3 regions of the Bradyrhizobium sp. YCK136 genome follow, and region 3 is predicted to be linked to each of the others. Evidence: riboswitches for the same ligand, from Rfam matches in the RefSeq annotation. Region 3 holds a riboswitch; each other region holds the start of a gene.

Region 1 (10,543 bases), 1.5 Mb from region 3:
ACCGACGGCGTTACGCAAAACACCTTCGTGGTGAACTGGAGCAAGGGCCGCAGCAGCGTGGTCGGCCTGCCGGCGGTGCCGGACCGCGCCTCCATCGTGTTCGACGATCCCGTCATCAACCGGCTCGACGGCAGCGTGCAGGTGCCGCTCGCGCGCGCCAAGCAGGTCGAGCTGCACGGGCGCCTCGCGGACGGATCGCCGTCCGATCATCCCGTGATCGAGACCGTGCTCCACGTCGCGCAGGGCAGCATCCAGGGTGTTCACCCCTTGCTCGCCGAGCCGTTCGAGGCGGACACGCGCGCCAAGGTCACCGGGCTCTCCGACCTCACCCCAAAGCCATGGCCGCAGCGCTTCCGCGAGATCCAGGCCGCCGGCGGCCATATCGAGATCGTGCAGTCGCGGATCCAGCAGGGCGAGATGATCGCGGTCGCGGCCGGCACGCTCGGGCTCTCGGCCAATGGCCGACTCGACGGCGAATTGCAGATGACGGTGACGGGCCTCGAGCGCGTGATCCCGGCGCTGGGTATCGAGAAGATGCTGGAAGAGGGTGTGCCGCAGGCAACCCTCGACCGCGTCGCGCCCGGCGTGAAGTCGCAGGATCTCAACAATCTGTTCGGCGCGCTCGATCGCGCCGTTCCCGGCCTCGGCAAGGTCATCAAGCAGAACGCCAATGCCGGCGTCGCCGCCGGCATCAATTCGATCGGCACCGAGAGCACGCTGGAAGGCAAGAAGGCCCGCAGCTTCCCGCTGAAGTTCGTCGACGGCGCCGTGCTGCTCGGCCCGGTCAAGGTCGGCCAGATTCCGCCGCTGTATTGAAACCTCTCTCGTCATTCCGGGGCGATGCGTAGCATCGAACCCGGAATCCATTTCACCGCGTGCGCTGTGGCCCAATGGATTCCGGGCTCGCCCTTCGGGCGCCCCGGAATGACAGGAGCTACGGCTTCTTCAGCGCCGCATGCGGCCGGCCGAAGTCCGGCGCCGCCGAATCCTGGCCGATCTCGACGATGCCGCGACGGATGGCGCGGGTGCGGGTGAAGTGGTCGAACAGCGCTTCGCCGTCGCCGCGCCGGATCGCGCGGGTGAGTTTTGCCAGATCCTCGGTGAAGGTGCCGAGCATCTCCAGCACGGCTTCCTTGTTGGCGAGGAAGACGTCGCGCCACATCGTCGGGTCGGACGCCGCGATGCGGGTGAAGTCGCGGAAGCCGCCGGCGGAGAACTTGATCACTTCCGATTCCGTCACCTGCGCCAGCTCGTCGGCGGTGCCGACGATGGTGTAGGCGATCAGATGCGGCAGATGGCTGGTGATCGCGAGCACGAGATCATGATGATCCGGCGTCATCACCTCGACCTTGGCACCCATCGCAGCCCAGAAGGCGCGCAAGCGATCGGTGGCCGACGCGTCGACGCCTTCCGGCGGGGTGAGGATGCACCAGCGGTTGATGAAGAGCTCGGCAAAGCCGGAATCCGGCCCCGAGTGCTCGGTGCCCGCCACGGGGTGCGCCGGCACGAAATGAACGGTCTTCGGCAGATGCGGCGCCATGTCCCTGACGATCGCGCCCTTCACAGAGCCGACGTCGGAGACGATCGCGCCGGGCTTCAGATGCGCGGCGATCTCCTGCGCCACCGGTCCGCAGGCGCCGACGGGAATGCAGAGGATGACGAGATCGGCATCCTTCACCGCTTCCGCATTGGTCGCCACGACCTGATCGACGATGCCGAGCTCGAGCACCCGCGCGCGCGTCTTCTCCGAGCGCGCGGTGGTGACGATCTCGCCGGCCAGGCCCTGGAGCTTCGCAGCGCGCGCGATCGAGCCGCCGATCAGGCCGAAGCCGATCAGGGCGACGCGCTGGAAGTGCGGCTGTACGCTCATTTGCCGGCCATGAAGTCGCGCAAACCGTCGACGACGAGGCGGTTGGCCTCCTCGGTGCCGATGGTCATGCGCAGGGAATGTGGCAGGCCGTAATTCTTCAATGCCCGCAGCACGAGGCCTCGCTTCGTGAGGAAGGCGTCGGCGTCGTCCGAGGTCCTGCCCCTGTCGGTCGGGAAGTGGATCAGCACGAAATTGGCGACGCTCGGCGTCACCTTCAGGCCGAGCTTGCCGATCTCTTCGGTCAGCCAGTTGCGCCAGGTCTCGGTGAACTGCTTCGACATCGCCTGATGCGCGGTGTCCTCGATCGCGGCGACCGCGGCGTACATTGCCGGCGTCGACACGTTGAACGGACCGCGGATGCGGTTGACCGCGTCGATGATGTGCTCGGGCCCGAACATCCAGCCGATGCGCAGCGCGGCGAGGCCGTGGATCTTGGAGAAGGTGTGCGTCACCACGGTGTTCTCGGTGGTGGCGACGAGCTCGATGCCCATCTCGTAATCGTTGCGCGAGACATAGTCGCAATAGGCGGCGTCCAGCACCAGCAGCACGTGAGAGGGCAGGCCGGCGCGCAGGCGCTTGACCTCGTCGAACGGAATATAGGTGCCGGTCGGGTTGTTCGGATTGGCGAGCCACACCAGCTTCGTCTTCGGCGTCACAGCCTTGAGGATGGCGTCGACGTCGCAGGTGAGGTTCTTCTCCTGTGCAATGACGTTCCTGGCGCCGACCGCCATGGTGGCGATCGGGTAGACCAGGAAGCCGTGGGTGGTGGAGATCGCCTCGTCGCCCTGGCCGAGATAGGTGTGGGCGAGCAGGTTGAGGATCTCGTCCGAGCCGGCGCCGCAGATGATGCGGTTGGGGTCGAGGCCGAAGGTGCGGCCGATGGCTTCGCGCAGCACCCGCGAGGTGCCTTCCGGATAGTCTTCCAGATGATCAGCCACCTTCTTGAAGGCCTCGATCGCCTTGGGGGAGGGGCCGAACGGCGTCTCGTTGGCCGAGAGCTTGAACACCTTGCGGCCCGGCTCCGGCACCGGGCTCTTGCCGGGCGTGTAGGGCGCAATATCGAGAATGCCGGGGTTCGGCACGGGGCGGGACATCTTCAACTCCGGAATGGCAGGCGGCTCGTAACTTACGATTTCGACCCGGTCGGGGGCACCGTATAGCGCGTCGCGTGGCTGCCGACGAGGGCCGTGGAGCGCACCGAGGCCCCCGCCTCGATCAGGGCAGCCTTGATCTTTTCGATGCTGCTCGCGCTCGTGACCGAGACCAGCAGCGCGGCGCCATCGAAGGCGGTATCGGGCACCGCCACGATGTCGGCGAGCGGCGACAGCGCCCGCGCGATCTCGGCATTCCATCCCGAGACGCGCACGCTGAAGGTCTCGACCTCCGTCACCAGGGCACTGTCGGCGACGCGTGAGATCGCGAACACGGGCAGCGCGGCCGGATGGTCGGCACGCTCGACGAAGGGCAGCCGCGCGATGATCTTCGGTGCGCCTTCTGCTTCCAGCTCCAGCCACCACGGGGTGCGGCTGGAAGTCGCCGAGACCAGCGCCAGATCGCCCTTGGATTTCGCGACCGCCTCGACCGCGGCCTGCGCGCTGAAATGCGCCACGTAAGGCACGGTGAAGCCGAAATGGAATCGCACGGAATCGCGCATCGCGGGCTCGCTCACCGAGATGTCGGCATGCACCGCGAACGGCGCCTGCACGTAAGTGAACGTCGCGATGATGACGCGCCAGATGCTCTCGACCGTGTCGAGCGGCAGGATGCCGCGATGGCGCTCCACGATCCGCCGCATCATGTCGGCCTCGCGCGCAGGCCGGAACGCCGAGCCCACCTCCTGGGTCTGCTTCACCTGGATCAGGCGGTCGATGATGTCGCCGCGCTGCATCAGGAGGCGATGCATGCCCTCGTCGATCGCGTCGATCTCCTTGCGCAATTCCTGCAACGATGGTGGCGCGGGCGGACGTTGGGACATATCTGGCAAGTGCTGTTGAGAGGCGTTCCAATGCGGGTCCATCAGGTCGGACCCGCTGCGGTCGATGTCTTGATTAGGCAGTCGGAGCGGCGAAAGCAAAGAGAAATGCAAAGGGAAATCGGGCCTTTTCGGCTGACGCGACGGGGACGAATTTGGTCAATCAGGACCGTATCTTGACGAAAACCGTCCAAGCCGTTAAGTTTTGCCTGTTCCGTGGTCATTTGAGCCGGCCGGCTTGCAGCCACGTTAAAAAACTCGCTAAACAGGCCGGGGACGCTTCCGATCCCGGCCGAACCTATCGTTCAGGCCGGGTTTTTTATGGCCTGATGCAAGTAGCGCTCTGAAGTCCGATCGCAAACGAGGTCGATGGTCAGATGGTTGGCGTCACGTCGATATCCAGTCCCGCGATCAGTGCCGATGAGCGGTCGCATGAAGTGGATCATCCGAGTTCGCTCGTCGCGCAGTTCGGCGCCGATCGGCCGTTGCCGCTCGACTGCGGCATAGATCTCACCCCGTTCCAGATCGCCTACCAGACCTATGGCGAGCTCAACGCCGATCGCTCCAACGCGATCCTGATCTGCCATGCGCTGACCGGCGACCAGCATGTCGCCAATGTGCACCCCGTCACCGGCAAGCCCGGCTGGTGGGAAACCCTCGTCGGTGCGGGCCGTCCGCTCGATCCGAGCCAATACTTCATCATCTGCGCCAATGTGATCGGTGGCTGCATGGGCTCGACCGGGCCGGCCTCGATCAATCCCGCGACCGGCAAAGTGTGGGGCCTGGATTTCCCGGTCATCACCATCCCCGACATGGTTCGCGCGCAGGCGATGCTGATCGACCGGCTCGGCATCGACACGCTGTTCGCGGTGGTCGGCGGCTCGATGGGCGGCATGCAGGTGCTGCAATGGACGGCGGCCTACCCCGAGCGCGTGTATTCCGCGCTGGCAATTGCCTGCTCGACGCGGCACTCGGCGCAGAACATCGCCTTTCACGAGCTCGGTCGCCAGGCTGTGATGGCCGATCCCGACTGGCACAATGGCGGCTACGCCGATCGCGGCATCCATCCGCATCGCGGCCTTGCGGTCGCACGGATGGCGGCGCACATCACCTATCTCTCCGACGCGGCGCTGCATCGCAAGTTCGGCCGGCGCATGCAGGACCGCGACCTGCCGACCTTTTCGTTCGACGCCGACTTCCAGGTCGAGTCCTATCTGCGCTACCAAGGCTCGTCCTTTGTCGAGCGCTTCGACGCCAACTCCTATCTCTATCTGACGCGAGCGATGGACTATTTCGACATCGCCGGCGACCATGGCGGCGTGCTGGCGAAGGCGTTCGCGGGCATCAAGACGCGCTTCTGCGTGGTCTCTTTCACCAGCGACTGGCTGTTCCCGACCTCGGAATCGCGCGCGTTGGTGCATGCGCTGAATGCGTCGAGCGCGCGGGTATCGTTCGCCGAGATCGAGACCGATCGCGGCCATGACGCCTTCCTGCTCGACGTGCCCGAATTCTTCGACATCGCCCGCGCCTTCCTGGAATCGGCCGGCAAGGCGCGCGGACTCAACGGCAGGGGTGGCTAGGATGTCAGTGCAGGAAGTGCTGCCGCTGGGCGGCCTTAGCGCGGGACAGTCCGGTCATTTTCGCGCCGACCATCTGCTCGTCGCCGAGATGGTCAAGCCGGGCTCCAAGGTGCTCGATGTCGGCTGCGGCGACGGTGATCTGCTCCAGCTTCTGGAGACCCGCGGCATCGACGGCCGCGGCATCGAATTGTCGCGCGAGGGCGTCAACCGCTGTGTCGCCAAGGGCCTCGCGGTGGTGCAGGGCGACGCCGATACCGACCTCGTGAACTATCCCGATGATGCCTTCGACTACGTGATCCTGTCGCAGACGCTCCAGGCGACGCGGCAGCCGCGTGTAGTGCTGGAAAATCTCCTGCGCATCGGCCGCCGCGCCATCGTCTCGTTCCCGAACTTCGGCTTCTGGAAGATGCGGCTCCAGCTCCTGATCGGCGGCCACATGCCGCGCACCGAGAACCTGCCGGCGACCTGGTACGACACCGCCAACATCCACTTCTGCACCATCAAGGATTTCGTCGAGCTCTGCGACGAGATCAACGTCAAGATGGAACGCTCGGTGGCGCTCGATCTCTATGGCCGCCCGGTGCCGCTGAACCTGCCCTGGTGGGTGTGGAATATGTTCGGCGAGCAGGGCGTGTTTCTGCTCACGCGCGGGCAGGGGAAGTGACGCCGTAGGCGTCATTCCGGGGCGGCACGAAGTGCCGAACCCGGAATCTCGAGATTCCGGGTTCGCTCTTCGAGCGCCCCGGAATGACTGGGTAAACTAATGCGCCGCCACCGACCTCGGATCGCGCGCCGGCCAGCGACCTGCTTCCACCAGCGTGACGAACCGCTCCACGGTCTCGTTGAACAGCGCGGGCTCCTCGAGGTTGAGCACGTGCCCCGACTTCGGATACATCGCGAGGCCCGCGGCCGGAAGATGCTTCTTCAGGAACAGGCTCGGCCCGACGCAAGGGTCATCCTCGTCGCCACAGATGATCAGCGCCGGCGTCGCGACGCCCCTGATCGCGTCCGTCGTGGTGTAGATCGAGGGACGGCCGCCCTGGAAGCCGCGCATCGTGCGCGCCGATCCCCTGGCATCGTGCCGCGCCAGCGCGGCGTAGAAATCGGCGTAGCCGCGTGGGTCCTTGACCAGGAAGGGAATCCGGCTCGGCGCCTCGCGCGTGACTTTTGCCACCTCCGTGGAGCCGAGCGTCTCGAATTGCTCGGCATTGGCGCGGCATTGCCTGCGCCAGGCGTCGAGATTCTCGATCTCCGAACCGGAGCCGACGCCGGCTAGCGTCATCGACAGCGCCCGCTGCGGCGCGTTCAGTCCGATTTGAAGCGACGAATAGGCGCCCATCGAGAGCCCGACGAGATGCGCGCGGTCGATCCTGAGATGATCGAGCACCGCGAGCGCGTCGGTGTAGAAATGCGTGTAGGTGTAGACCTCGCCCTCAGGCACGTCCGACGGCGTGTAGCCGCGCGCCGAATAGGTGATGCAGCGGTGGCCGCGCGAGAAGTAGCGCATCTGCGGCTCCCAATTGGTGTAGTCGGCCGCGAACTCGTGCAGGAAGATGATCGGCGTTCCCTGGCCCGCTTCCTCGAAATAGATGCGGACGTCGTCCCTGGTCGTGGCGTGGGGCATTAACCGTTTCCCTCTCTTCTAGCCGCAGATGGAGGATCGCAGTTAATGCTGTTGTCCGCAATGCGGCAGCGTCAGGCCGGCACCGACACAAAATCAACCCAGCTATTCACCGGCACGGTGTCTTTTTCTCGCCACATGGGGCGGCTTAACGGCCCGAGGGATGTCGGCCGCGCACGGGCCGGCTGGGAAGTGGGGGTGTCAACGAAGGATGACTAATGTTCGAGTTGTTTGCGTCTCGCCTGTCGCGTTGTGTTGTCGCGCTGGCGCTGTTCTTCGCGGCGGTCGCCGCGTTCTCGTCTCCGGCCTCGGCACGGCCGCATCGTCATAGCGCAGAGCGGCATGCTTACGCGCATCACGCCAGCAGATATCATCATTACCGGCACCAGGCCCGCAGTTCGCGCTTCGAGCGCAGCGCGGCGCAGTTGCAGGCCGGCGGCTTCATGGACACGCAGGCCAGCTACGATCCGAACGCCAATAGCGGCGGCATGGGTGACACGCGCTATCTGGGCGGCGGTGAAATGGGCATCGGTGAAAACGTGAGCCGCGCCGGCAAAGTGAGCCGCGCCCGTAACATGAGCCACGCTGTCAACAAGAGCAGCGCTGGCGACAATGGCAACGCCGGCAACATGGGTATGAGCAGCGGCTTCGGCGGCGGATCGGGCCTCGTGTCCGAGGCGCGCCGTTATCTCGGCGGCAACCCGACCGGGCGTGGCAGCCTGTGGTGCGCGCGCTTCATGAACATGGTGCTTGAGAAGACCGGCCACCGGGGCACCGGCTCGGACATGGCGAATTCATTCGCGCGTTACGGCACGCGTGTCTCCGGCCCGCAGGTCGGTGCCATCGCGGTGATGTCGCGCGGCGGCCGGGGCGGCCACGTTGGCATCATCACCGGCGTCGACGCGCAGGGAAATCCGATCATGATCTCCGGCAACAACGGCAACCGCGTCCGCGAGGCGCCGGTCTCGCGCGGCCGCATCTATGCGTATGTGATGCCGAACTGAGGTGAGGGAGCGTAGGGTGGGCAAAGGCGCGTTAGCGCCGTGCCCACCATCTCGCTCCGCAGAGATAAAGTTGGTGGGCACGCTTCGCTTTGCCCACCCTACGAAGCTCACACCAGCTTCGGCTCTTCCACCGCGACCGCATCCCCCACGCCGATCTCGCCATCGGTGATCACCTCGGCATAGATGCCGCAGTCCATATGTCCGAGATGCCGCGAGAGCGTCGGCGGGATTTCGAGGTCGCGCATTGCGGTCTCCGGATCGACATTGGTGGCCGGGCAGCGGACGATGCGCTTGACCACCTTCAGCCGGGCCTGACCGATCGCGAGCGTCTGGCCGACGAGGTCGAGCTCGGACCAGGCCGGCCAGCCCTTCACGTAGAGATTGGCGCGGAAGCGCAGGGGATGCACGGCGGTGCCGCCGAGCATGGTCTCGATCGCGCGGACACTGTCCAGATTGATGATGGAGACGACCTTGCGGGCGACGTCGGAAAAGCTGTGGTCGCGGCCCGACAGGACTTTCGGTGGGCCCTTCAACTCCGGCTGGAAGTTCTCGGTGAAATAGCGCTCGATGGCGGCGCGCCCGGCGGCGGTCTCCAGATCGCCGCTGGCGACGATCTGGCCGTCCTTGCGGATGGTCAGGCGGTTGGTCGCGTCCTCGAACCGGCTGTCGAGCGAAGCCAGCCGCTCATTGCGCGCCAGCATCAGAAACTGGATTTTCGGCTTCCAGGCCGGCGCCTCGGGATCGAACCCGCTCGGGCCGTTCTCGATGGCGTAGCGGCGGTCGGCGGGCAGGGTCTGGCCGACCCGCAAGGCAACGCGGGGCAGGGGTTCCGGGGTGAGGCCCTTGATGGGATAGCGGTAGAGGCCGGTAATCTCGGCGGTCTGGCTGGCTGTCATGGCGCTACTTAGGGGATTCGGCCACGCCGCGCCAAGCGGGCCGATGCGCGCACGAAATTGTGAAGACGCCTCTTTCGCTCCCGCAGCCCGCTTCCCACATCTGCCTCAGGCCGGCGGCAGCGTCGGTAAATAACGACCGTTACCGGTTGAGAAACGTCAATGCGGTAATCGGAAACCCAATGAAGATGCCGTTTGGAGTGCCTTAGAGGGCTCCATGGGCAGGCCGAGGGAAAGAAAAGATGAACATCGAGAAGTATACCGAACGCTCCAGGGGCTTCATCCAGTCCGCGCAGTCGCTTGCGGTGCGCGAGGGGCACCAGCAGTTTTCGACCCTGCACGTTCTGAAAGTGCTGCTGGACGACAATGAGGGGCTCGCTGCCGGTCTGATCGACCGTGCCGGCGGCAACTCCCGCGCAATTTTGAAGGCGACCGAGGACGCCCTGAACAAGGTGCCGAAGGTCTCCGGCGGCGGCGCCGGGCAGATCTATCTGGCGCCCGAGCTCGCACGCACCTTCGATGCCGCCGAAAAGGCCGGCGAGAAGGCCGGCGACAGTTTTGTCACCGTCGAGCGGCTGCTGCTCGGCCTCACGCTGGAGAAGACCAGCGAGGCCGGCACGATCCTCAGCAAGGGTGGTGTCACCCCGCAAAACCTCAACGCGGCGATCGAGGCCCTGCGCAAGGGCCGCACGGCCGACTCGGCGACCGCCGAGAACGCCTATGACGCGCTGAAGAAATATGCCCGCGACCTGACCCAGGCCGCGCGCGACGGCAAGCTCGACCCGGTCATCGGCCGCGACGAGGAGATCCGCCGCACCATCCAGGTGCTCTCGCGCCGGACCAAGAACAATCCCGTCCTGATCGGTGAGCCCGGCGTCGGCAAGACCGCCATCGCCGAGGGCCTCGCGCTGCGCATCGTCAACGGTGACGTGCCGGAGAGCCTGAAGGACAAGAAGCTGCTCTCGCTCGACTTGGGCGCACTGATCGCCGGCGCGAAATACCGCGGCGAGTTCGAGGAACGGCTGAAGGCCGTGCTCCAGGAGGTGACCGGGAGCGAGGGCACCTTTATCCTGTTCATCGACGAGATGCACACGCTGATCGGGGCCGGCAAGGGCGACGGCGCGATGGACGCATCGAACCTGCTGAAGCCGGCGCTCGCCCGCGGCGAGCTGCACTGCATCGGCGCGACCACGCTCGACGAGTATCAGAAGCATGTCGAGAAGGACGCGGCGCTGGCGCGGCGCTTCCAGCCGATCTTCGTCAGCGAGCCCTCGGTCGAGGACACCATCTCGATCCTGCGCGGCCTGAAAGACAAGTACGAGCAGCACCATGGCGTGCGGATCACCGATTCCGCGCTTGTTGCCTCCGCGACGTTGTCCAACCGCTACATCACCGACCGCTTCCTGCCCGACAAGGCGATCGACCTCATGGACGAGGCCGCCGCGCGCCTGAAGATGCAGGTCGATTCCAAGCCGGAAGAGCTCGATTCGATGGATCGGGAAATCATCCGGCTGAAGATCGAACAGGAAGCATTGAAGAAGGAGAGCGACGCCGGTTCGAAGAGCCGCCTGCAGACGCTTGAAAAGGAACTCGTCGAGCTCGA
Region 2 (10,543 bases), 2.6 Mb from region 3:
TGTTGATCAGGATGGCGCCGGGGCGCATCATCCCGATGCGCTCGCGCGACAGGAAACCCTTGGTCTCGTCGTTGAGGAGCAGATGCAGCGAGACGACGTGGCTGTCCGCGAGGAGCTTCTCCAGCGGGACGAATTCGACGCCGGGATGCGTCTTCGGCGATCTGTTCCAGGCGATCACCTTCATGCCGCAGCCAAGCGCCATGCGCGCGGCTTCCGCCGCGATGCCGCCGAAGCCGATCAGGCCGAGCGTCTTGCCGGTGAGCTGCAGCGCATCGCGACGCAGCCAATTGCCCTCGCGCATGCCGCGATCCATCTCTCCGAAGCTCTTTGCAGAGGCCCACATCAGGGCGATCGCGCATTCGGCGACGGCGGTGTCGCCATAGCCCTTGATGGTGTGAACCGAGATGCCGCGCTGGCCCAGCTCCTCCGGATTCATGTAGCTGCGCGCGCCGGTGCCGAGGAAGACGACGTGCTTCAGGGCAGGACATTTCGCGGCAATCGCCGTCGGCACCGCGGTATGGTCGACGATCATGATCTCAACACCGTCAAGAAGGCGTGGCAGGTCGTCGGGAGTGATCGCGGGGTTGCGGTTGATGCCGACCGGAAGGCTGTCCCCGCGCAGCAGTTTCTCGGTCACCGCGGCAAGGGTGTCATTGGCATCGACGAAGAGAGCGCGCACGGGCCTGTCTTTCCTGTCCAGTTTAAAATACCGTATTGCATTTTAATCTGAATACAGAAATAGTCCAGACGCCGGGTTCGAATGTCCAGAAGCGACTGCCCAGGAGACTGCCATGAATCGCAGGGATGCACTCACCACTGTCGCCCTCGCCGGAGCCGCGATCGCCGCAACCGGTTCGGCCAAGGCCGACACCGCGCCGGGCTCGACGCTCGAACGGATCAAGAAGAGCGGCGTGCTGCGGATCGCCGTCATCGCCGGCCAGGATCCTTACTTCCACAAGGACCTCACCACCAATCAATGGTCGGGCGCCTGCATCGACATGGCGAACGACATCGCCGGCAAGCTCGGTGCCAAGGTCGAGACGCTGGAATCGACCTGGGGCAACCAGATCCTGGATCTCCAGGCCGAGAAGATCGACCTTGCCTTCGCCGTGAACCCGACACCGGAGCGCTCGCTGGTCATCGACTTTTCCACGCCCATCCTGGTGCACTCCTTCACCGCCATCACCAAAAAGGGTTTTGCCAAGCCGCAAACCTGGGCCGAGCTGAACAAGCCCGAGGTCAAGATCGCCGTCGACATCGGCTCGACCCACGAGACGATCGCGCGCCGCTATTGCCCGAAGGCGACGATCCTCGGCTTCAAGGAGCGCAACGAGGCGATCCTCGCCGTCGCAACCGGACGCGCGGACTGCAACATTTCGCTGGCGGTGCTTTCGGTCGCGACCTTGAAGAAGAACCCGACGCTCGGTGAGCTCGCGGTGCCACGTCCGCTGCTCACGCTGCCGACCAACATGGGCATCCGCGCCGAAAGCGACCGGCGCTACAAGGACTTCCTCAGCGCCTGGGCCGACTACAACCGCTCGCTGGGCCAGACCCGCGAATGGATGTTGAAGGGTTTTGAAGCCGTAGGTCTCGGCGCGGACGACATTCCCGGCGAAGTGCAGTTCTGAGCGCCAATCCGCGATGTATGTCTGGGGATTCGCGGTGCTCAAGCCGTACCGGAGCCCGCGTCGGCTTCATGAATGATGGCGTCATGGCCGGGATCGGTACGCCAGAGGAGATGATCCGCCAGCCGCGCAGCGAACGGCGGAAGTCCCTCCTCAGCCGGTTTCACGAAACGCATTAGACTGCCGGCCACGACCATCCCGAATCGGTGGGACGAACCATGAAACTCCGCGGCGGCTTCACGAATTACGGCGAGACGATCGGCATTCTGATGCTCGATACCCGCTTCCCGCGCCCGCGCGGCGACATCGGCAACGCGCTCTCCTACGACTTCCCGGTGCGCTACAAGATCGTGCGCGGCGCGCACGCCACAAGGATCATGGGCGACCAGCCCGATCCGACCCTGCTCGAGCCGTTCATCGCCGCGGCCCGCGAATTGGAAGCCGACGGCGTCAAAGCGATAACGACGAGTTGCGGCTTCCTCGCGCCGTTCCAGAAGCAGCTCGCGGCTGCCGTGAACATCCCGGTCTTCACCTCGAGCCTGATCCAGGCGCCGCTGATCCACGCCATGCTGCCGCCCGGCAAGGTCATCGGCATCTTCACCGAACGCGGCCACCACATGAACGAAGGGCACTTCCGCGGCGTCGGCTGGTCGCCGGACGACATTCTCGTTCAAATCCAGGGCATGAAGCCCGATGCGCAGTTTCCCGCAACCTACATTCTCGGCCGCGAAGAGCTGGACACTGACGTGCTGCGCGCCGAGATGATCGAGATGACGGAAGCCTTCATGGCGTCCTGCAAAAATCCCGGCGCGATCCTGTTCGAGTGCACCAACATGTGCCCATTCTCGCGGGACGTCGCCGAGGTGTCGGGTCTGCCGGTGTTCGACATCAACACCCTGATCAACTTCTTCCATCGCGCGGCCCATCCCGTGCCGTTCCTGCGCTGAACCAGCCGGGACAGGCGGCGAGGCGCGCGATGAACGCGCACGAGCCTAAAATAAGGCGGCGTTGACAGCCTGTCCGTAGATCATTGCAGCAACGAGTGAGAGCAGCAGGCCCGCTCCCGAGAATATGACGACGACTTTCAGAGTCTCGACATCGACATTGGTTCCCGTCGCGCGGGATATTGCTCTTGCCAGTGCAGCAATCATCGCCAGCTCCGAAGCGGGCCGCGCGGAAGCGAGGCCTCACTTCATCTAGCGTTACTCGGCGCATTCGCGTGTGAAGCAGATTACAGGTGATCCCGCTGCACCCAGCCCGTTGCAATCGCGCTCGCCCAGGTGAGCATTCCCCTGGCCCGCGCCAATGCTGCCATGGCCGTGGTGTCGTAGGCCACGTAGCGGAGCGTCGCGGACCAGCCTCTGTTGGCATGCTCCAGAATTGCGTAACACGCATGAGGGGTGCCGACCTCGACCACGTAGGGAACGGGCATCTTCCCGTCGTAACCGGGCAATCCAACGCTGCCGGGATTGACGACCAGCCGGCCATCCTTCAGACGCACCACGCGCGGAATGTGCGTGTGTGCGCACAGGATGATCTCGGCGTCGATCCCCTCGGCGCCGGCCTCAATAGAATCAATCCGGCTCGGACGCGGGCAGCCGTCGCCCGCGATGTGGTCGAGCCAGAACGCAGCATCATTCCCTGGCGATCCATGGCACAGGAACGCCCGCCCCCTATACATGAGCGTGGACGGCATGCTTGCCATCCACTCGAAATGCTTGCGTTCGAGCTCTCGGAAATCGCTGCGCGCCGATGTGCCGGCCTGCCACAGCTCCACGAGAATGCGGTCCTGATCGCCCTTGATGGACGGAAAGCCTCGCTCCATCAGCAGGTCAGCCGTTCGGGCCGCTTCGAGCGGACCGCTAACATGGTCGCCCAGGTTCACGACCTCGTTGATGCCGAGCGCAGCAATGTCCGCAAGGACGGCTTCGAGCGCCGGACGATTTCCGTGCACATCCGCGATGGCAGCAAATTTCACTTGGCCTCTCCATTCGAGATGGCCGACGATTCACCCAATGCGGGACGATGCAGGGATAGCGGGTCTCTTTAGCTGCATTTTTAGAAGCGCCCGCAAGCTGAGGATCAAATCGGCGCTGGACGAACGCTTACATGACCAAGGTGCTGCGATCAACCGATCTTCGCTCGCGCGGCCGGAGCCTGCGGCGCGCCGCGTTGGGCCGACAGCTCCGCCCACAGGCGGGAGCGCACGCCTTCATTGAGAGGCACAATGTGGAACGGCTGGCCGAAGATTGCGAGCGGCTCCTTGGCCGGCTCGAACCGCGGCCAGGCTTCCGCGATGTCGGGCGCGCCGGATGTGACGAAGCGCAGCACGCTTGCCTGAAACCGCGCGGCGACCTCGATATCCTCGGGCGTCATCGGCCCGCCCTTGCGCTTCAGGATCGGGCGGTCGATGAAATCCGGCGGGTGCGCCCAGAGGCAGGCATTGTCGGCACCGTGGGTCGGCCCCTGCGACAGGAACGGCTCCAGCGCCGGGCGATGGTCGAACCGGCTCAGCCACACCGCGCCGCCAGCCGCGGCATGAAGCCGCGCAAGATCTGCCATGGGGCGATGCCAGAACGCGTCGGACAGCAGCGCCTCGTACGGATCCTCGTCGACGCGCGCTGTGGCGCGGTAATACGCCAGCAGACGTTGCCAGCCGGCATCGCCGACTGCGGCGCGCACTTGTCGTTCGGTGGTGCGGATCATCGCGGCCGGCGGCGTGCTCTTCAGGAACATCACCATCTCGTCGCGGCAGGAGCCGAGCCAGAGCGGAATGTCGCGCAAGGTTCCTTCGGCGAAGACGTCCCGCGGCTCGCGCGGAATCACGATTCCGTCGAGCACCGGGCCGAACACGGTGCCTTGTTCGGTCTCGTCCGCAAGCCCGCGACTGACGCGCTCCACCGCCGCGAAGAGCTTTGGCAGTGGCAAAGAGGCAATCGCGGTTGGGTCGTACGCTAATTCGAGCTCGGCAAGCAGGCGGCGTGCAACGTCGTCGGCATGATCGGCGCTCATGATGTTCCGCCCGGGCGCGCTGAGCGCGAGGGCGCGAATGAACTTGCCTCTGGCCTGCGGCAGGGTTGCGAGCGCGATCACCATCGAGGCGCCGGCCGACTGGCCGGACAGCGTGATCGCGTCAGGATCGCCGCCGAAATCCGCGATATTGGCGCGCACCCAGTCGAGGGCGGCGAGCGAATCCGAGATCGCGAGGTTGTTGGCCTCGCCGAGCCCAAGGCGATGCAATTGCAGGAATCCGAGCGGGCCGAGCCGGTAGTTGATGGTGACGATCACCGCCGGACCGTGCGCGGCGAGGAATGCGCCGTCATAGTCGGCGCCGCCGCCGGTGACGAAGGCGCCGCCATGGATGAAGACCAGCACCGGCAGCGGCCGATCGGCCTCTGCCGGCGTCCAGATGTTCAGGCTGAGACAGGCAGCCTCGTCCGCATGATCGAGATGGCCCGGCTGCGGCGCGTAAGCGCCGTAGCCCGTGCAGCGGAGCGGCTCCGTCCACGCTTTCGGCGGCATTGCCTTGGCAAAGCGCGGCGCGGTTGCGAACGGCACGCCCTTGAAGGCACGCATACCGGCCTGCGTGGTGCCGACGACGGGGCCACTCGTGGTCTGAACTGCGCTGGTCAGCATGCGTGCCTCGTCTTCACTCAAGCGCGCCGCTTGCCGAGATCGGCGATGTCGACGGTGTGGGTTTCGCGCGCCGTCGCCGCAGCGGCTGCCGAGATCACGCAGCAGCAGGCGACGAAGATCGCGACGGGGACCCAGCCGTTCGGCCCCTCCCCGACCAGGCTCGCGCTCACCAGCGGCGTGAAGCCGGCGACGAGAAAGCCGAGCTGCGTGCCGATCGCGGTGCCGGAATAGCGCACGCGCGCCTCGAACATCTCGGCGTAGAACGACGGCCAGATCGCGTTCGGCGCGGCGTAGACGATGCCGGACAGGATCATCGCGGCGGCGAAGATCGCGATCGTGTTGCCTGACGTCACCAGCATGAAGTACGGGAACAGCAGCACCGCGCAGCCGAGCACGCCGCCGATGAACACCGGCTTGCGGCCGATCTTGTCGGCGAGCAGGGCCCAGAGCGGCTGGGTGAGCAGCGCCGTGACGTTGCCGAGCACGCCGGCCCACAGCATGGTCGGGCGCGCCACGCCGAACTTGCTGGTGGCATAGCCGAGCGCGAACACGGCGGTCATCGTGCTCACGGTCGCGATCAGCGCGCAGACGATGACGCGCAGCACGTCGGGCCAGTAGTCGCGCAGTAGGGCGACGACGGGGAAGCGCGCAACCTGCGCCTTGTCCTTGATGTCTTCGAACACGGGCGTTTCCGGCATGGTCCGCCGCACCAGGTAGGCGACCAGCAGCACCAGAGCGGAAAGCAGGAACGGAACGCGCCAGCCCCAGTTCAGAAGCTGGTCCTCCGGCAGGCTCGATACCGGAATGAATACCAGCGTCGCCAGGATCGCACCGGCCTGGGTGCCGCTCAGGGTCCAGCTCGTAAAGAAGGCGCGGTTGGAGTTGGCCGAATGCTCCAGCGTCAGCGAGTTCGCCCCGCTCTGCTCGCCGGCGGCCGAGAGGCCCTGTAACAGGCGAAGCAGCGTCAGGATGACGGGCGCGGCATTGCCGATCGCGTTGGCATCCGGCAACAGGCCGATCGCAAGCGTCGAGCCACCCATCAGTACCAGTGTGAACAGCAGCACCGTCTTGCGACCAATGCGGTCGCCGAAATGGCCAAGGATGACGGCGCCGACCGGCCGCGCGATGTAGCCGATGCCGAAGCTGAGGAGCGCGAGCAGTGTCCCGGTCGAGGGATCGACATTGGCGAAGAACACTTTTGGAAAGATCAGCGCGGCCGCGGTGCCGTAGATGAAGAAGTCGTAGTATTCGAGCATGCTGCCGACGAAGCTGACCAGCGCGGCGCGCTTCGGCAGCTTGCCCGGTGTTGCCTCCGCTGCGGATGACGCGTGCAGCGATGCGGTTGACGTCAACGTCATTGCAAGTCCTCCCCATGTGTCCGGTGCGGCTCGCGTCAGGCGGTCCGCCGCGCGCGCGTTTTGTGGTTCTGGTTGCCGCAACCGTGGTTTGGAGGGATAATGTACGAACTAGTACGTTTATGCAATACGCGTTGGATCAAGGCACGGACGGGTGAAATTTGCCTTCACCTTCAAGGTGATCCGTGGAAACTGGCGGGAGAAACAGTGATGCTCGAGCGCATGCCGCCCCCATCGAAGCGCACCAACGACCCCGAGCGCACCAAGCGCGACATCCTCGAAGTGGCGATGGCCGAATTCGCCTCGGAGGGCTATTCCGGCGCCCGCGTCGATGCGATCGCGGCCCGCACGCGCACGTCGAAGCGGATGATCTACTATTATTTCGGCGGCAAGGAGCAGCTCTACCTCGCGGTGCTGGAGGAGGCCTATCGCAGCATCCGCGCGCTGGAGGATCAGCTCGACATCGAAAGCTGCGATGCGCGCGAGGGATTGCGCCGGCTGATCGAGGCGACCTTCGACCACGACGAGCGCAACCCGAACTTCATCCGCCTCGTCTCAATCGAGAACATCCATCACGGCAAGCACCTGAAGCAGAACCTGCAACTGCGCCAGCTCAACGCCAGCGTGATCGCGACGCTCGACGGCATCCTCGAGCGCGGCCGCACTGAGGGCGTCTTCCGCGACGACGTCGACGCCATCGACCTGCACCTGGCCATCAGTTCCTACTGCTTCTTCCGCGTCGCCAACCGCCACACCTTCGGCGCCCTGTTCGACCGCGACCTGAGCGAACCCAGGATGCTGGCGAGGAGTCGGACGCAGATCGTGGAGATGATTTTGGCGTGGCTGGGGGCGAAGGGGTAAAGCGGCGAGAATAGCGCCAAATATTCCGTGTCGTCCTGGCGAAGGCCAGGACCCATAACCACCGAACGCAGTTTGGCGAAAACTCGGGGTTACCAGCTCGTGCGGCAACATCTCCCTGGGATAATGGGTCCTGGCTTTCGCCAGGACGACGAACAAGAATCACCCGCTCCGCTTCCCCCGCGTGCTCGCCAGCAGCACCAGCATGAAGGAGGCCGCCGTCATCAACGTCGAGATCGCGGCAATGGTCGGGTCGATCTCGTCGCGGAGCGCGGTGAACATGCGCTTGGTCAGCGGCTGGTACTGCCCGCCGGAGATGAACAGCGCGACGATGGTCTCGTCCATCGCCGAGATGAAGGCGAAGATGCCGCCGGCCACCACGCTGGACTTGATCTGCGGCAGCGTCACCGCGAAGAAGCTGCGCAGCCGGTTCATGCCGAGGCTGCGCGCCACCATCTCCTGCGCCGGATCGAAGCTCTGCAAGCCCGCGAGCACCGAAATGATGACGTATGGCAGGCCCAGCATCACATTGGCGAGCACGAGGCCCGGCAGGGTCGCGACCGACCTTGGCATAGACGAAGAAGATGCCGACCGCGGTGATGATGATCGGCACCACCAGCGGCAGCAGCAGCATCATGTGGATGAGGCGCATGATGCGCAGCTTGGACTGGCTGATGGCGTAGGCGGCGGCAACCCCGAGCGGCGTCGCGATCAGAACGGTCAGCAGCGCGACCGTCAGCGTCACCCGCGTCGCCTGCATCCAGGCCGGGTTTGAAAAATACTGCTGGTACCAGCGCAGCGAGAAGGACGGCGGTGGGAAGGTCAAGAAGCGCGCGCTGGAGAAGGAGATCGGCGCGATGATCAGCACCGGCAGGATCAGATAGACCAGCACCAGCGCGCTGATCACGTAGAGGGCCATCCGTGCGGGGGACAATCGCGTCATTTCTGCCCCAATATGCGATCGAGCGAAATGAAGCGGCTGACGACGAGGAAGATCAGGAGCACGCTGACGAGCAGCACCACCGCGACGGCGCTCGCAGCCCCAAACTGGTTGTAGAGCTCGACATTGCGGCTCACCAGCATCGACACCATCACGGTGCGGCCGCCGCCGAGCAACTCCGGCGTAATGTAGAAGCCGAGGCAGAGCACGAACACCATGGTGCAGCCGGCGAGCACGCCCGGCAGCGACAGCGGCAGGAAGACGCGGACGAAAGTGAGCGACGGGCTCGCCCCCAGGCTGGCGCCGGCCTGCATCAGGTCGCCGGGGATCTTCTGCATGGTGGCATAGAGCGGCAGCACCATGAACGGCAGCAGGATGTGCACGGTCGCAACCACCGTGCCGAAGGTGTTGTGCACCAGCGCGAGCGGCTCGGAGATCACATCGAGATAGCGCAGGAACTGGTTGATCACGCCGGTGCGCTGGAGCAGCGCGAGCCACGCATAGGCGCGGACCAGCACGCTGGTCCAGAACGGCAGCACGACCAGCGAGAGGATGAGGATGCTCCACCCTTTCGGGACAGAGTTGGCAAGATAGGCCACGGGATAGCCGAGCAGCAGCGCGATTCCCGTGACCGCGAGGCTGATCTCGAAGGTCAGCGCGAAGCTGCGCCAGTAGATGTCCTCGGTGAAGACGCGGCGATAGTTCTCCAGCGTGAAGCCGTCATGGTAGACCGACTGCAAGACGAGCCAGCCGACCGGCAGCACGATCAGAGCCAGGATCACCAGCAGCGCCGGCGACACCAATGCCAGCATCAGGCCGTGCTCGCGGCGCTGATGCTTTTGGGAGGGATCTGGCACTGATATCGTCAACGCTGCCTCGCTTCGCCTGGCTCTTCGTCTACTTCTGCATGAACGAGGCCCAGCGTTTCTCGGCCGCCTCGCCGGCCGGCGAGGACCACCAGGCGTAGGACATCAGCGCCTGCTTGGCCGCGTTGGCCGGCTCGCTCGGCAATTGCGCCGCGCGCTCGGGCTTGATCACATTGGTCTCGAACGCCTTGGGATTGCCCGGACCGTAGTCGATATGCAGCGGCAGATTGGCCTGGTGCACGGGATCGACGGCCTCGTTGAGGAATTTCACCGCGGTCTCGAGATTCGGCGCGCCCTTGAGGATGCAGAGCGAGGTGCTCTGAAGGATGCCCTGGTTGTAGGTGAAGGACACCTTGGCGCCCTCCTTGGCCACCGCGCTGACGCGGCCGTTCCAGGCCATCTCCATGTCGACCTCGCCGTCGTTGAGGAGCTGCGCCGACTGCGCGCCTGACGTCCACCACACCGTGATGTGCGGCTTGATCTCCTCCAGCTTCTTGAAGGCGCGATCGACGTCGAGCGGGTAGAGCTTGTCGGGCGCGACACCGTCGGCCATCAGCGCCGCTTCGAGCGTGGCGATCGGATGGTTGCGCAGCGCGCGGCGGCCGGGGAATTTCTTGACGTCCCAGAAATCGACCCAGCTGTTCGGCGCGTCCTTCGGGAAGGTCTTCTGGCTGTAGGCCAGCACGCTGGAATAGAACTCGTAGGACACCGAATAAGGGCTGCGATAGGCCTCCGGCATCGCCGCGGCGTTCGGGATCTTCGAGAAGTCGAGCTTCTCGATCAGCCCCTGCTCGCCGCCGCGCAGGCAATAGCCGGTGGGCGTGTCCACGACATCCCAGATCGGCTTGCCGCTGCCGACCTGGGTCTTGATCGCGGGCCAGGCATCGGGAATGGAATCCTGGTTGATGGTGATGCCGAGCTTCTTGGCGGAGGGATCGAGGATCGCCACCGTCTGCGCCGCCTGATAGGCGCCGCCTTGCGAGACGAAGGTGATCTGCTCGGCCGCGCTTGCCGCCGTGCCGCCAAACGCGATCGCGCCCAACAGGGCGTAGCCCAATGCAGAGTTCTGTTTCGTCGTCATCCTCGCCTCCTCCATCGCCAAAGTGATCTCACTGACCGATCGCATCGAGAAACTGGTACCAGCCGGCGACCATGCGCACGGCGGGCTCGCGCAGCGGATAGAATGGAATCGCCTTCATGCGCCGCGCGTCGAGCAGACCGACATCCGGCGTCTCGCCGCGCACGAAGGCGGCGAGATAGCGG
Region 3 (10,543 bases):
CGATCTGGCGGGAGGGGGCTGATGAAGGCGAAGGTTCTCCTGAGCCTGATCCTGCTATGCGGTGGCCTCGCCGCGCCGTCGGCGCGCGCGGAGGATGCTGCGCCGCCCGCTCCGGCCGCGCCCGCAGCCTGCGAATTGCCGTCCTATCTGCTCACCAGCGAAAGCCAGCTTCCCAAGGTCGCCGACGCCATCAAGGCCGGAAAACCGCTCGAAATCCTGGTCATCGGCAGCCGTTCGACCACGATTCCGGCCTCCGAGGACGCTTCCTATCCGGCACGCATGCAGGCCATTTTGAAGGACAAGCTGTCGCCATCGGAAGTTGTGCACGTCTCCGTAGAAATACAGAGCAAGAAGACGGCAGAGGAGGCGGCCGCCAGCTTCGTTAAGCTGATGGAAGCAAAAAGGCCTACTTTGGTCATCTGGCAGACCGGGACCGTGGATGCTATCCGAGCAATCGATCCCGACGATTTTCGCGGTGCGGTGACCGGAGGGGTTTCCGCATTGCAAAATGCAGGGGCTGACGTCGTGTTGATGAACTTGCAGTACAGCCCGCGTACCGAAACCATGATCTCGGTGCCGCCCTATCTCGACAATATGCGGGTGGTGGCACAGGAGCACGACATCCCGCTGTTCGACCGTTTCGCGATCATGCGGCAGTGGAATGATCAGGGTCAGTTCGACCTGTTCAGCCCGTCTCGCGGGCCTGAGCTCGCGAAACAGGTCCACGATTGCCTTGGCCGGGCGTTGGCACAGTTCGTGATCGACGCAGCCCATCTGGGGCCGGCCCAGCAGCAAAATTGAGGTCTAGTGTTAATGAGTTCTAACCGCCCTTTTTGCCTGACGTCATGGCTGGCTGTACCCGTGGCGGCGGCGCTGCTGTTGCTGACTCCTGTTTCGCAGTCGCGCGCGCAGGCGCAGGCGGCGCAGGCAACGCCCGCGCCCGCGCAGGCCGCTAATCCCGCTCCGGCATCGCCCTCCCAGACCACCGTCGCCGCGACGTCTCCCGAACAGCGCGGCATCACCGCGCGCGCCATCGACAAGGTGAAGCAGGTCGCGAAATCCGCCGGTGACGTCTTCAACCGCGTCCCCTGCCTGCCGCCGAAGGGCGGCGCGAAGGCGATGGGCTCGCTGCCGCATGTCGCGGGCAAGCTCGTCGCCGGCAAGCCTGTCGTGATCGTCGCGTTCGGCTCGTCGTCGACCGCCGGCTACGGCGCAAGCTCGCCCGATTTCAACTATCCGAACCGTCTTGCGGCGCAGCTGCGCCGGCAATATCCGACCGCGGACATCACCGTCATCAATGCCGGCGTCGGCGGCGAGGACGCGCCCGATGAAGCGCCTCCAGAAGGAGGTGATCGACGTGCATCCGGACATGGTGATCTGGCAGGTCGGCACCAACGCCGTGCTGCGCAATCTCGATCCCGGCGACACCGCCAAGATGGTCGAGGACGGCATCGCCCGCATCCAGGCCGCCGGCGGCGCCGATATCGTGCTGGTCGATCCGCAATATTCGCCGGCCGTCAACCAGCGCAAGGAGAGTGCCGGCAAGATGGTGAAGCTGCTCGGCAAGGTCGCCGAGCTCCGTCACGTCGGCATCTTCCCGCGCTTCGAGGTGATGCGCGACTGGCACGAGAATCAATCGATCCCGGTCGAGAGCTTCGTGATCGCCGACGGCCTGCATATGAACGATTGGGGCTACGCCTGCTTTGCCCAGCTCCTCGGCGACGACATCATCCGCTCCGTCGGCCAGATCAAGCTCGGGGTCAACGTGCCCGGGGACGTGCGGGCGTACCGGCCGATGTAGTTCGGCTGCATAGCCGTAGGGTGGGCAAAGGCGCGCTCTTCGCGCGCCGTGCCCACCATCTATCGCCAGCTCGGTGGTGAATGGTGGGCACGCTTCGCTTTGCCCACCCTACGAGAGCTCAATCGCCTCACGCCTTCTCCAGCGCCGCCGTCAGGTCCTCGATCAGATCGTCCGCATGCTCCAGCCCCGCGGAGAAGCGGATGAAGCCCTCGCTGATGCCGAGCGCGGCGCGGTCTTCCGGCTTCAGGCGCTGATGCGTCGTGGTTGCCGGATGGGTGACGAGGCTCTTGGCGTCGCCGAGATTGTTCGAGATCTTCGCAAGCTTGAGCTCGTTGAACACGCGGAACGCGGCCGCCTTGCCGCCCTTGACCTCGAAGCCGACCAGCGTCGAGCCGCCGCGCATCTGCTTCTTCACGAGCGCTGCCTGCGGATGATCGGCGCGGCCGGGATAGATCAATCGCGAGATCTTCGGATGGCCGGCCAGCACTTCCGCAACGCGTGCCGCGGTGTCGGTCTGCGCGCGCACGCGCACGGCCAGCGTCTCCAGGCCCTTGAGCAAGACCCAGGCGTTGAACGGCGAGATCGACGGCCCGGTCTGGCGCATGAAATTGTGGAGGTGCTCGGCGACGAAGGCTTCCGACGACAGGATGATGCCGCCGAGGCAGCGGCCCTGGCCGTCGATGTGCTTGGTCGCGGAATATACCACGACGTCGGCCCCTAGCGCGAGCGGGCTCTGCCAGATCGGCGTCGCAAACACGTTGTCGACGACGAGCCGCGCGCCGCCCTTGTGCGCGATCTCGGCGATGCCGGGGATGTCGAGCACGTCGAGCGTCGGGTTGGTCGGGCTCTCCAGGAAGAACGTCTTGGTGTTCGGCCGCAAGGCCCGCTGCCACTGGTCGAGATCGAGGCCGTCGACCAGCGTGGTTTCGATGCCGTAGCGCGGCAACAGATCCTGAATGACGTAGAGGCACGAGCCGAACAGCGCGCGGGAGGCGACCACGTGGTCGCCGGCCTTCAGCGGCGCCAGGATCGCGGTCGTCACCGCGGCCATGCCGGTCGCCGCCGAACGCGCCGCTTCGGCGCCTTCGAGCTCGATCATGCGGCGCTCGAACATCGAGATGGTCGGGTTCGAATAACGCGAATAGATGAAGCCGGGATCCTCGCCCTTGAACCGCGCCTCGCACTCCTCGGCGCTGTTGTAGACGTAGCCCTGGGTCAGGAACAGCGCCTCCGACGTCTCGCCGAATTGCGAGCGCAGGGTGCCGGAATGGACCAGGCGGGTTTCGGGACGGTAAGTGGCAGGCGACTTCGACATAGGTACCTCCGACATGACCGTCTCGTCGAAATCACAAAAAAACCGGCCTGGATATATCCACGGGCCGGGATCACAGAGGTCCCCGGCCTGTTTAGCGACTTATTTAACGTGGCTGCAAGCCGGCCGGCTCAAATCACCACGGGATAAGTGATGCTCATATTCCGCAATGGCCTTTCCGTCAAGGCGTCCATCGGATAGCCGTAAAAGGCTAGTATTTCCCGCACGTCCGGATGCGTTTGACCCCTGACGAGGACCCCCGGTTGAGCTTCACGATCGCCGCCGACGCCAATGGTATCCTGCCCGACCGCATGATCGCGGCGATGGCGGAGGCGGGCCTCATCCTGCCCGCATACGATTTCGTCGAAAGCCAGATCCAGCCGGCGAGCCTCGATTTGCGCCTCGGTGACATCGCCTATCGCGTCCGCGCCAGCTTCCTGCCCGGTCCCGGCGCCACGGTGGCCGAGCGCATCGACGAATTGAAGCTGCACGAGTTCAGCCTTGCCGACGGCGCGGTGCTGGAAACCAACTGCGTCTACATCGTGCCGCTGCTCGAGAGCCTGGCGCTGCCGCCGGAGATCGTCGCGGCCGCGAACCCCAAGAGCTCCACCGGCCGGCTCGACGTCTTCACCCGCGTGATCGCCGACGGCACCCGCCGCTTCGACATGATCGGCGCCGGCTATCACGGCCCGCTCTATGCCGAGATCAGCCCGAAGACATTTCCGGTGCTGGTGCGCGAGGGCTCGCGCCTGTCGCAGGTGCGCTTCCGCACCGGTGACGCCATCCTCAATGCCGACGAGCTCGATGCGCTGCATGCGTCCGAGCGCCTCGTCGACATCGACGATGCCGATCTGTCCGGCGGCGTCGCCGTCTCCGTCGATCTCTCCGGCGAGAAGGCGAGCGGCTTCGTCGGCTACCGCGCCAAGCGCCACACCGGCGTCGTCGACGTCGATCGCCGCTCCGGTTATTCCGTCGAGGACTTCTGGGAGCCGATCTCGGCCCGGCCCGACGGCAGCCTGATCCTCGATCCCGGCGAGTTCTACATCCTCGCCTCGAAAGAGGCCGTGCAGGTGCCACCCGACTTTGCAGCCGAGATGGTGCCGTTCGATCCGCTGGTCGGCGAATTCCGCGTGCACTATGCCGGCTTCTTCGATCCCGGCTTCGGCTATGCCGGTGCCGGCGGGTTGGGATCGCGCGCCGTGCTGGAGGTGCGCTCGCGCGAGGTGCCGTTCATCCTCGAGCACGGCCAGATCGTCGGCCGCCTCGTCTACGAGAAGATGCTCGCCCGCCCCGACGCGATGTACGGCCAGCGCATCGGCTCGAACTACCAGGCGCAGGGATTGAAGCTCTCGAAACATTTTCGGGTGTAGCGACATCTCCAACTGTCACGCCCCGTCTCGACCGGGGCATCCAGTACGCCACGGCGTCTCGATTCAATCATAACTGCCTCTGGAATACTGGATCGCCCGGTCTTCGCCGGGCGATGACACCGAGTCTGTGGCTGGTTGCGCCGCCCCAGCCGCGATGACACACTCCCGTAAAACAACAAGCCGGGAGCGAACATGACCGCCGCAGCTGACTCCGCGCAGGAAGCCCAATGGAAGCGCTGGCGCGCGGTCGCCGATCTCTATCACGCCTATTTCACCGGCCTTATCCTCACCGTCGTTACGCGGCGCGGCACCGCGGATGCCGCGGAGTTCGTCTTCCGCGTGTTCCGCCGCCAGCAGCAGGAGCGTTTCCTGCCAGGGCTGGAAAAGCTCGGCCTCAGCCATCTGCCGCCGGCGGTCGCTGCTGCGCAATATCACTACCTCTCCAACTGGATCGGCGGCGTGCATGTCGAATACATGTACGAGAGCGACACCAAGGCCTGGATACGCTATCCGCCGCCGCGCTGGATCTGGAAGGGCACCGCGATCTGCGGCGTGCCGGGCGAGGTCTCGCGCGCGATGCTGCGCGGCTGGCACGCCAATAACGGGGTTGCGCTCGGAGATCTTCGCCTCGGCTTCGTCTGCACCAAGCAGAGCGTCGACGGCCAGGACGGGCTCGAAGGCTATTATCATCAATACGACCATCCGCTCGAACTCGACCAGCGCCTGGTGTTCGCGCGGCATCTGGAAGCGCCGCCGTTCGATGCGAAGACCGCGCCGGCGCTGCCGGTCGCGAGCTGGCCGAAGCCGCGGCTGGAAAAAGCCTATCGCAACTATGCGATGGAATATGTCCGCACCGCCGCGCCCGTGATGGTGCAGCTGTTCGGCCCGGAGGACGCCGGCTATCTGCTGCATCTCACCGGCAAGCTGATCGGGATGCAGTATTTCGACGAGGTAGCGGCCGCACTCGCGACGAGCCGCGGCGGCGCGAGGGAATTCGCATCGTTCCTGAACGCGCTGTTCGCTGCCCAGGACGACAATGCTGAGATGACGCAGTCCGAAGGCACCTTCGAAATCCGCCAGCAGAGCTGGAAGCTGATGGACGACGTCGCTGATTGTCACCGCGCCTGCGCCAAGGTGCTGGAGGGATTGTTCGAGGGATTGGCTGCCGGCTGCGGCCGGCATATCGGCGTCCACATGCGCCCGGCCGCAGGCGGCCGGGCGCCGTTGGTCTGGACGATTGGCTGACGAGAACGGCGCGGCCACTTCGCCTCTCCCCGCGTGCGGGGAGAGGCCGGATTGCATCGAAGATGCAATCCGGGTGAGGGGGACTCTCCGCGAGTCCAACTCGCATCGTTTTCGCGGACGCGGCCCCTCACCCCAACCCTCTCCCCGTAAGAACGGGGAGAGGGAGACGAGAGACCGCAATTCCACGGGCTGAAATGCGCTGCCGCAGGGCACGCCTGCATCAGGCGCAGGAGGAATCGGCAATTGCCGTGCTAACAAGCTTCTCGCTGCGCCTTCTGCGCGAAGAAATTCATTGGCACATCTAGTCATTGCCGCACCGCAAATGGCGCTCGTGCCCGGGAGAGGACATGTCCGACATCGCCGAAATCCCGGTCGATGAACAAGAGCGCCCGCTGCCGCCGCCTCCGCGGCCGGTGAGGAGCGCGCTGATGGACGGACCGATCCTGCGCACGCTGCTCGGGCTTGCCTGGCCGAACGTGATCGCGCTCTCGGCCGGCACCTGCACGGTGATCGCGGAGACCTCCTATATCGGCCGGCTCGGCGTCGAGGCGCTGGCCGCGATGGCGCTGGTGTTTCCGACCGTGATCCTGACCATGACGATGTCGGGCGGCGCGATGGGCGGTGCGGTGGCCTCCGCCATCGCACGCGCGCTCGGCGCCGGCGACCGCGAGCGCGCCGGCACGCTCGCCGCGCATGCGCTGCTGATCGGCGTCACGTTCGGTCTCGTCTTCATGCTGGGCATGCTGATCTTCGGGCCCAAGGTGCTCGAGATGCTCGGCGGCCGCGGCGATGTGCTGACGCACGCGATCGCCTACACGCAGGTGTTTTTCGGCGGCGCCGTGCTGCCCTGGCTGCTCAACACCATGGCGGGCGTGCTGCGCGGCACAGGCAATATGAGGCTGCCCTCGTTCCTGATCCTCAACTCCGCGGCCTGGCAGATCGTGCTCGGCGGCACGCTGGGTCTCGGGCTCGGACCGGTGCCGCAGTTCGGCATGCGCGGCGTCGCGGCCGGCGCGCTGATCGCCTATTGCATGAACATCGGCGTCATGGGCTGGTACCTGTTCTCAGGCCGCGCGCGCGTCGTCCCGAAGCTGCGCGGCCTGCGCATCCAATGGGCGATGTTCTTCGACATCCTGAAGGTCGGCGCCATCGCCTGCTTCTCGCCGCTGCAATCGGTGCTGACGATCTCGATCTTCACCCACATGCTGGCGAAGTTCGGTACCGCGATCCTCGCCGGCTACGGCATCGGTGCGCGGCTCGAATTCCTGCTGACCTCGATCGCGTTCTCGTTCGGCATCGCCTCGGTGCCGATGGTCGGCATGGCCGTCGGCGCCGGCCGCATCGCGCGCGCCCGGCGCATTGCCTGGATCGCGGGTGCGAGCGCATTCGTCGCCGTCGGTGCGCCGGCGTGCCTGGTCGCGCTCTTCCCCGATCTCTGGGTCAACATCTTCACCGACAGCGCGACCGTCCGCGCGGCCAGTCACCAATATCTGTCGACGGTGGCGCCGTTCTACGCCTTCATCGGGCTCGCCTCGACGATGTATTTCTCCTCGCAAGGCGCGGCCAAGGTGATCGGCCCGGTGCTGGCGCAGACCGCGCGGCTGATCTACATCTCGGCGACCGGCTGGTGGCTGTCGACACATGAGGCGACCGCGCAGAGCTTCTTCTGGCTGGCCGCGAGCTCGATGGTCGTGCTCGGCCTGCTGTCGTGCTCCAGCGTGGTGCTGACGCGCTGGGGACCGCGCAAGAGCAAGCCCGCGATCAGGCCGGCTCTCTCAGGCGTCGCGGATTAGCGATGCTTGTGGCGGCGATGGCCGCCACCGCCGCCGATATTGGCGAGCCGCATCAGCTGCGGGATCATCGCCATCATGTCGCCGCCACTGGTGCCGCCGAGCATGCCCATGATGTCGCCGCCGCCCATGCCCGTTGGCATATAGCCGCCTCCGCCCATCGGGGTGTAGCCGCCATAATTGGGCGCACCAAAGCCGCCGCCAAGATTGCCGCCGCCGAGGCCAGCGCCGCCCATCATGCCGCCGAAGCCGCCGCCACCATTCTCCATCATGCGGCTCATCATCGGGCCCATGGTCTGCATCAGCATGGCGAAGCGGCGCTTGCCCATCTTCGCCTTCATCATCTCCAGCATCGGCGCCATCTGGGTCATCATGTCCTCGCCGCCGGCGCCTCCGCCGCCACCGAAGCCCGCGAGCTGCGCCTCCGCCGGCGTGCTCGCGACCGAGAACAGCAGCAGCACGGCGGCCGCCTGGCAGATCACCTTGTCCGCACCTCTCATGGCATGCTCCTCGCGTGCGTGGCTTCGCCGGAAGAGCGGAGCCAACCGGACGCACGCGGCCATGGTTACGGCCGAGGAGGCGAGGGCTCTGTGAGAAAAGTCACAGAGGTCAGTCAGGCCGCCGCGGCTGGAAACGCCTTGTGCATGGCGGCCACGGCTTCCTTCGTCTGCCCCTGGACATACGGCGCAAGCTCGTTCGGCAGCATGTCGATGATCCAGACCAGACGGCACCGCGCATCGCCCTCGGCGATCACCTGCACCGAGGCGCTGTAGTGCTTCAGCCGCTCGTTGTTGATGGCATAGACGAGGCGCTGCCGCGCATCACTGCAATCGACCAGCACCTCGCGCGCGACGGAGCCGTTGGCGAAGGTGACGATGCGTGCATCGCCATCGAGCGTGCAGGCCGTGACGAAGCCCGGCACCAGCCGCTGATGCAGCGCGCCGAAATCGCGCACCGCGTCCCAGACGTCGCGCGCAGGGGCGTTGAGGGGAATGTCGTTGTGGATGGAGGCCATGAAGGTGTCCTTGGTTGAAGGGGTCGTAGGGTGGGCAAAGGCGCGCTCTTCGCGCGCCGTGCCCACCATTCATCGGCACCGTCGCACGTGGCACCCTACGAATGCTCGTGCGTGGGGCGCTTGCTCACACGCAAACCGCCTCGACATTGTTGCCGTCCGGATCGATCAGAAACGCCGCATAGTAAGTCGGGCTGTAGTCCTTGCGCGGGCCCGCGCCGCCATTGTCGCGTCCGCCGCTCTTGAGCCCCTCGCTGTGGAACGCCTTGACCGCGTCATGATTCCCGGCGCGAAACGCGATATGCGCGCCGTCGGCCTTCCGCCCCTTGTTCAGGTGCAGCCACAGCGCCGGCGCGCCCTTCGGCCCGAAGCCGGCATAGCCGTCGCCGCTCGAGCACAGGACGTAGCCGAGCGGCGCCAGCACCGCGGTGTAGAAGCGCGTGGCGGCATCGAGATCGGCTACGCGAAGTCCGATGTGGTCGTACATGTTCGTCTCCATTGCAAAGCGCGCCGCGCGTGGCGCACGCCGGAGACGAACCTAGTCAATTGAAGGCAAGCCGCTCTTGGAGAATCTTGCGCATCCCGCCCGGCTAGTTCGCCGGTGCCTCCGCCTGCCAGCGGACCACCCGTTTCAGGTGATAGACCTGCACCCACATGTTCGTTCCAATCACGCTGATCGTGGCGACGATCAGGGCTGTGAGCTTCTGCGGTGCATGAAGGGCGAGGACGAGCAGGAACATGGAAAGGGCCGCCGTGACGCCGAAGCTGAACCAGAGCCCAACGAGGCGTGGTGCAAACCAGGCCGGCTGACCGTCGGTGTCCCACTGCATCGGAATCCTGCGCGAGCTGATCTGGCGGCCGTAATAGACGGCACAGCCCGCGATGAAGGCGAGGCCGACGACAAGCGCGATCAGCGTAGCCGCAATCACGTCACTCGAGGTACTGTCCATCTGCCGGCTCGCCGCCTTGAACGGGCGTCAAATCGCCCTTCGGTTGTAATAACGCGCGATGTACCGCGAGCGCCAGTGCATCGCACACGTCTGGTCAACAGACTGTTACTGGCGAAGCGGCCCGTGTGTCTCAGTTGAGGACGAGCCGTTCCCCGAAAATTTTGCGCTCGCCTTTCGACGCCTGCCGGAACTTCGTCGGCGACACGCCGGCGGCGCGATGGAAGGTACGGACGAAATTGGAGAGATCGCCGAAGCCGACGTCATAGGCTACGTCGGTGACCGCGATGTCGTCCTCGGTGAGCAGGCGCGCGGCGTGCCGCAGCCGCGAGCGCACCAGATATTGATGCGGGGTGACGCCGAGCACGGCCGAGAACAACCGCAGGAAATGGAACGGGCTGAGTCCCGCGTGCCGCGCGGCCTGTTCAAGGTCGACCTCGGCATGCGAGTTGGCGTCGATCCACAGCGCGGCTTCGACGGCGCGGCGGCGGTCGCGTGCGGTGGGCGTGGCCGGCTTGCGCGCCTTGCCCGAGACGACGTCCACGAAACGGCCGGCGAGGATCTGGCCGATCTCGTCGAGGCCCAAATCGCTGTTGCCATCTGCCGCCGTCTGGGCGAGCTCGCCCAGAACCATCAACTCGGGCAGCGGCGGTGTCGCGCCGACTTTCCAGATCTCGTGCCGTCCCCCGAGGGCATCGACCAGGTCCTCGCTGAAGAAGAAGCCCAGGCAGACGTCGCCGCTGACATGCTCATGCGTGCAGGTGTATTCCTCGCCGGGGGCGCCGACCAGAATCGAGCCTGCCACCAGTTCGAAGAAGCCGGCGCGGCAATGGCAGCCGAAACTGCCGGAGCGGACATAGGCGATGGAATGCCCGGTGCGGCACTCCGCGAACGGCGTGTCGTCCGGCCCCGCATCGCAGCGGAACTCGGAGACCGTGATCGAGCGTGTCGTCAGCAGCGTGGTCGCATCCATGCGACGTTATCTAGGTGGGCGCCCGAGGCGGGGCAACGGGCAGCAACACCTCGAACAGCGTCTTGCTGGCGGCGGGATGGGCACCCTCGAGCG

The links. Region 3 has a riboswitch for S-adenosylmethionine ahead of ACFLEY_RS44935 (O-succinylhomoserine sulfhydrylase). Riboswitches for the same ligand answer to the same signal wherever they lie in the genome.
Region 1: another riboswitch for S-adenosylmethionine. It lies ahead of ACFLEY_RS04890 (homoserine O-acetyltransferase); the one in region 3 lies ahead of ACFLEY_RS44935 (O-succinylhomoserine sulfhydrylase).
Region 2: another riboswitch for S-adenosylmethionine. It lies ahead of ACFLEY_RS09680 (metallophosphoesterase); the one in region 3 lies ahead of ACFLEY_RS44935 (O-succinylhomoserine sulfhydrylase).

What each region holds. Positions count from the first base shown of each region.
Region 1 is NZ_CP172424.1:1,014,429-1,024,971, forward strand. It holds gene ACFLEY_RS04870 (DUF2125 domain-containing protein) at 1-816, shown strand, start outside; gene ACFLEY_RS04875 (prephenate/arogenate dehydrogenase family protein) at 935-1,870, opposite strand; gene hisC (histidinol-phosphate transaminase) at 1,867-2,964, opposite strand; gene ACFLEY_RS04885 (chorismate mutase) at 2,997-3,845, opposite strand; SAM riboswitch at 4,049-4,128, shown strand; gene ACFLEY_RS04890 (homoserine O-acetyltransferase) at 4,220-5,422, shown strand; gene metW (methionine biosynthesis protein MetW) at 5,424-6,086, shown strand; gene ACFLEY_RS04900 (alpha/beta fold hydrolase) at 6,183-7,046, opposite strand; gene ACFLEY_RS04905 (TIGR02594 family protein) at 7,262-8,047, shown strand; gene ACFLEY_RS04910 (MOSC domain-containing protein) at 8,155-8,943, opposite strand; gene clpB (ATP-dependent chaperone ClpB) at 9,183-10,543, shown strand, end outside.
Region 2 is NZ_CP172424.1:2,049,400-2,059,942, reverse strand. It holds gene ACFLEY_RS09700 (NAD(P)-dependent oxidoreductase) at 1-679, opposite strand, end outside; gene ACFLEY_RS09695 (transporter substrate-binding domain-containing protein) at 792-1,628, shown strand; gene ACFLEY_RS09690 (aspartate/glutamate racemase family protein) at 1,844-2,572, shown strand; gene ACFLEY_RS09685 (hypothetical protein) at 2,618-2,776, opposite strand; gene ACFLEY_RS09680 (metallophosphoesterase) at 2,857-3,603, opposite strand; SAM riboswitch at 3,651-3,729, opposite strand; gene ACFLEY_RS09675 (carboxylesterase/lipase family protein) at 3,753-5,261, opposite strand; gene ACFLEY_RS09670 (MFS transporter) at 5,279-6,619, opposite strand; gene ACFLEY_RS09665 (TetR/AcrR family transcriptional regulator) at 6,827-7,477, shown strand; partial or broken gene ACFLEY_RS09660 (ABC transporter permease) at 7,637-8,417, opposite strand; gene ACFLEY_RS09655 (ABC transporter permease) at 8,414-9,226, opposite strand; gene ACFLEY_RS09650 (ABC transporter substrate-binding protein) at 9,312-10,361, opposite strand; gene ACFLEY_RS09645 (FAD-binding oxidoreductase) at 10,390-10,543, opposite strand, start outside.
Region 3 is NZ_CP172424.1:9,265,200-9,275,742, reverse strand. It holds gene ACFLEY_RS44950 (OpgC domain-containing protein) at 1-22, shown strand, start outside; gene ACFLEY_RS44945 (lipolytic enzyme) at 22-801, shown strand; gene ACFLEY_RS44940 (SGNH/GDSL hydrolase family protein) at 1,298-1,801, shown strand; gene ACFLEY_RS44935 (O-succinylhomoserine sulfhydrylase) at 1,929-3,116, opposite strand; SAM riboswitch at 3,187-3,266, opposite strand; gene ACFLEY_RS44930 (2'-deoxycytidine 5'-triphosphate deaminase) at 3,347-4,483, shown strand; gene ACFLEY_RS44925 (hypothetical protein) at 4,676-5,728, shown strand; gene ACFLEY_RS44920 (MATE family efflux transporter) at 6,076-7,521, shown strand; gene ACFLEY_RS44915 (hypothetical protein) at 7,518-8,018, opposite strand; gene ACFLEY_RS44910 (SRPBCC family protein) at 8,132-8,533, opposite strand; gene ACFLEY_RS44905 (VOC family protein) at 8,658-9,017, opposite strand; gene ACFLEY_RS44900 (hypothetical protein) at 9,121-9,480, opposite strand; gene ACFLEY_RS44895 (helix-turn-helix transcriptional regulator) at 9,611-10,450, opposite strand; gene ACFLEY_RS44890 (methylated-DNA--[protein]-cysteine S-methyltransferase) at 10,461-10,543, opposite strand, start outside.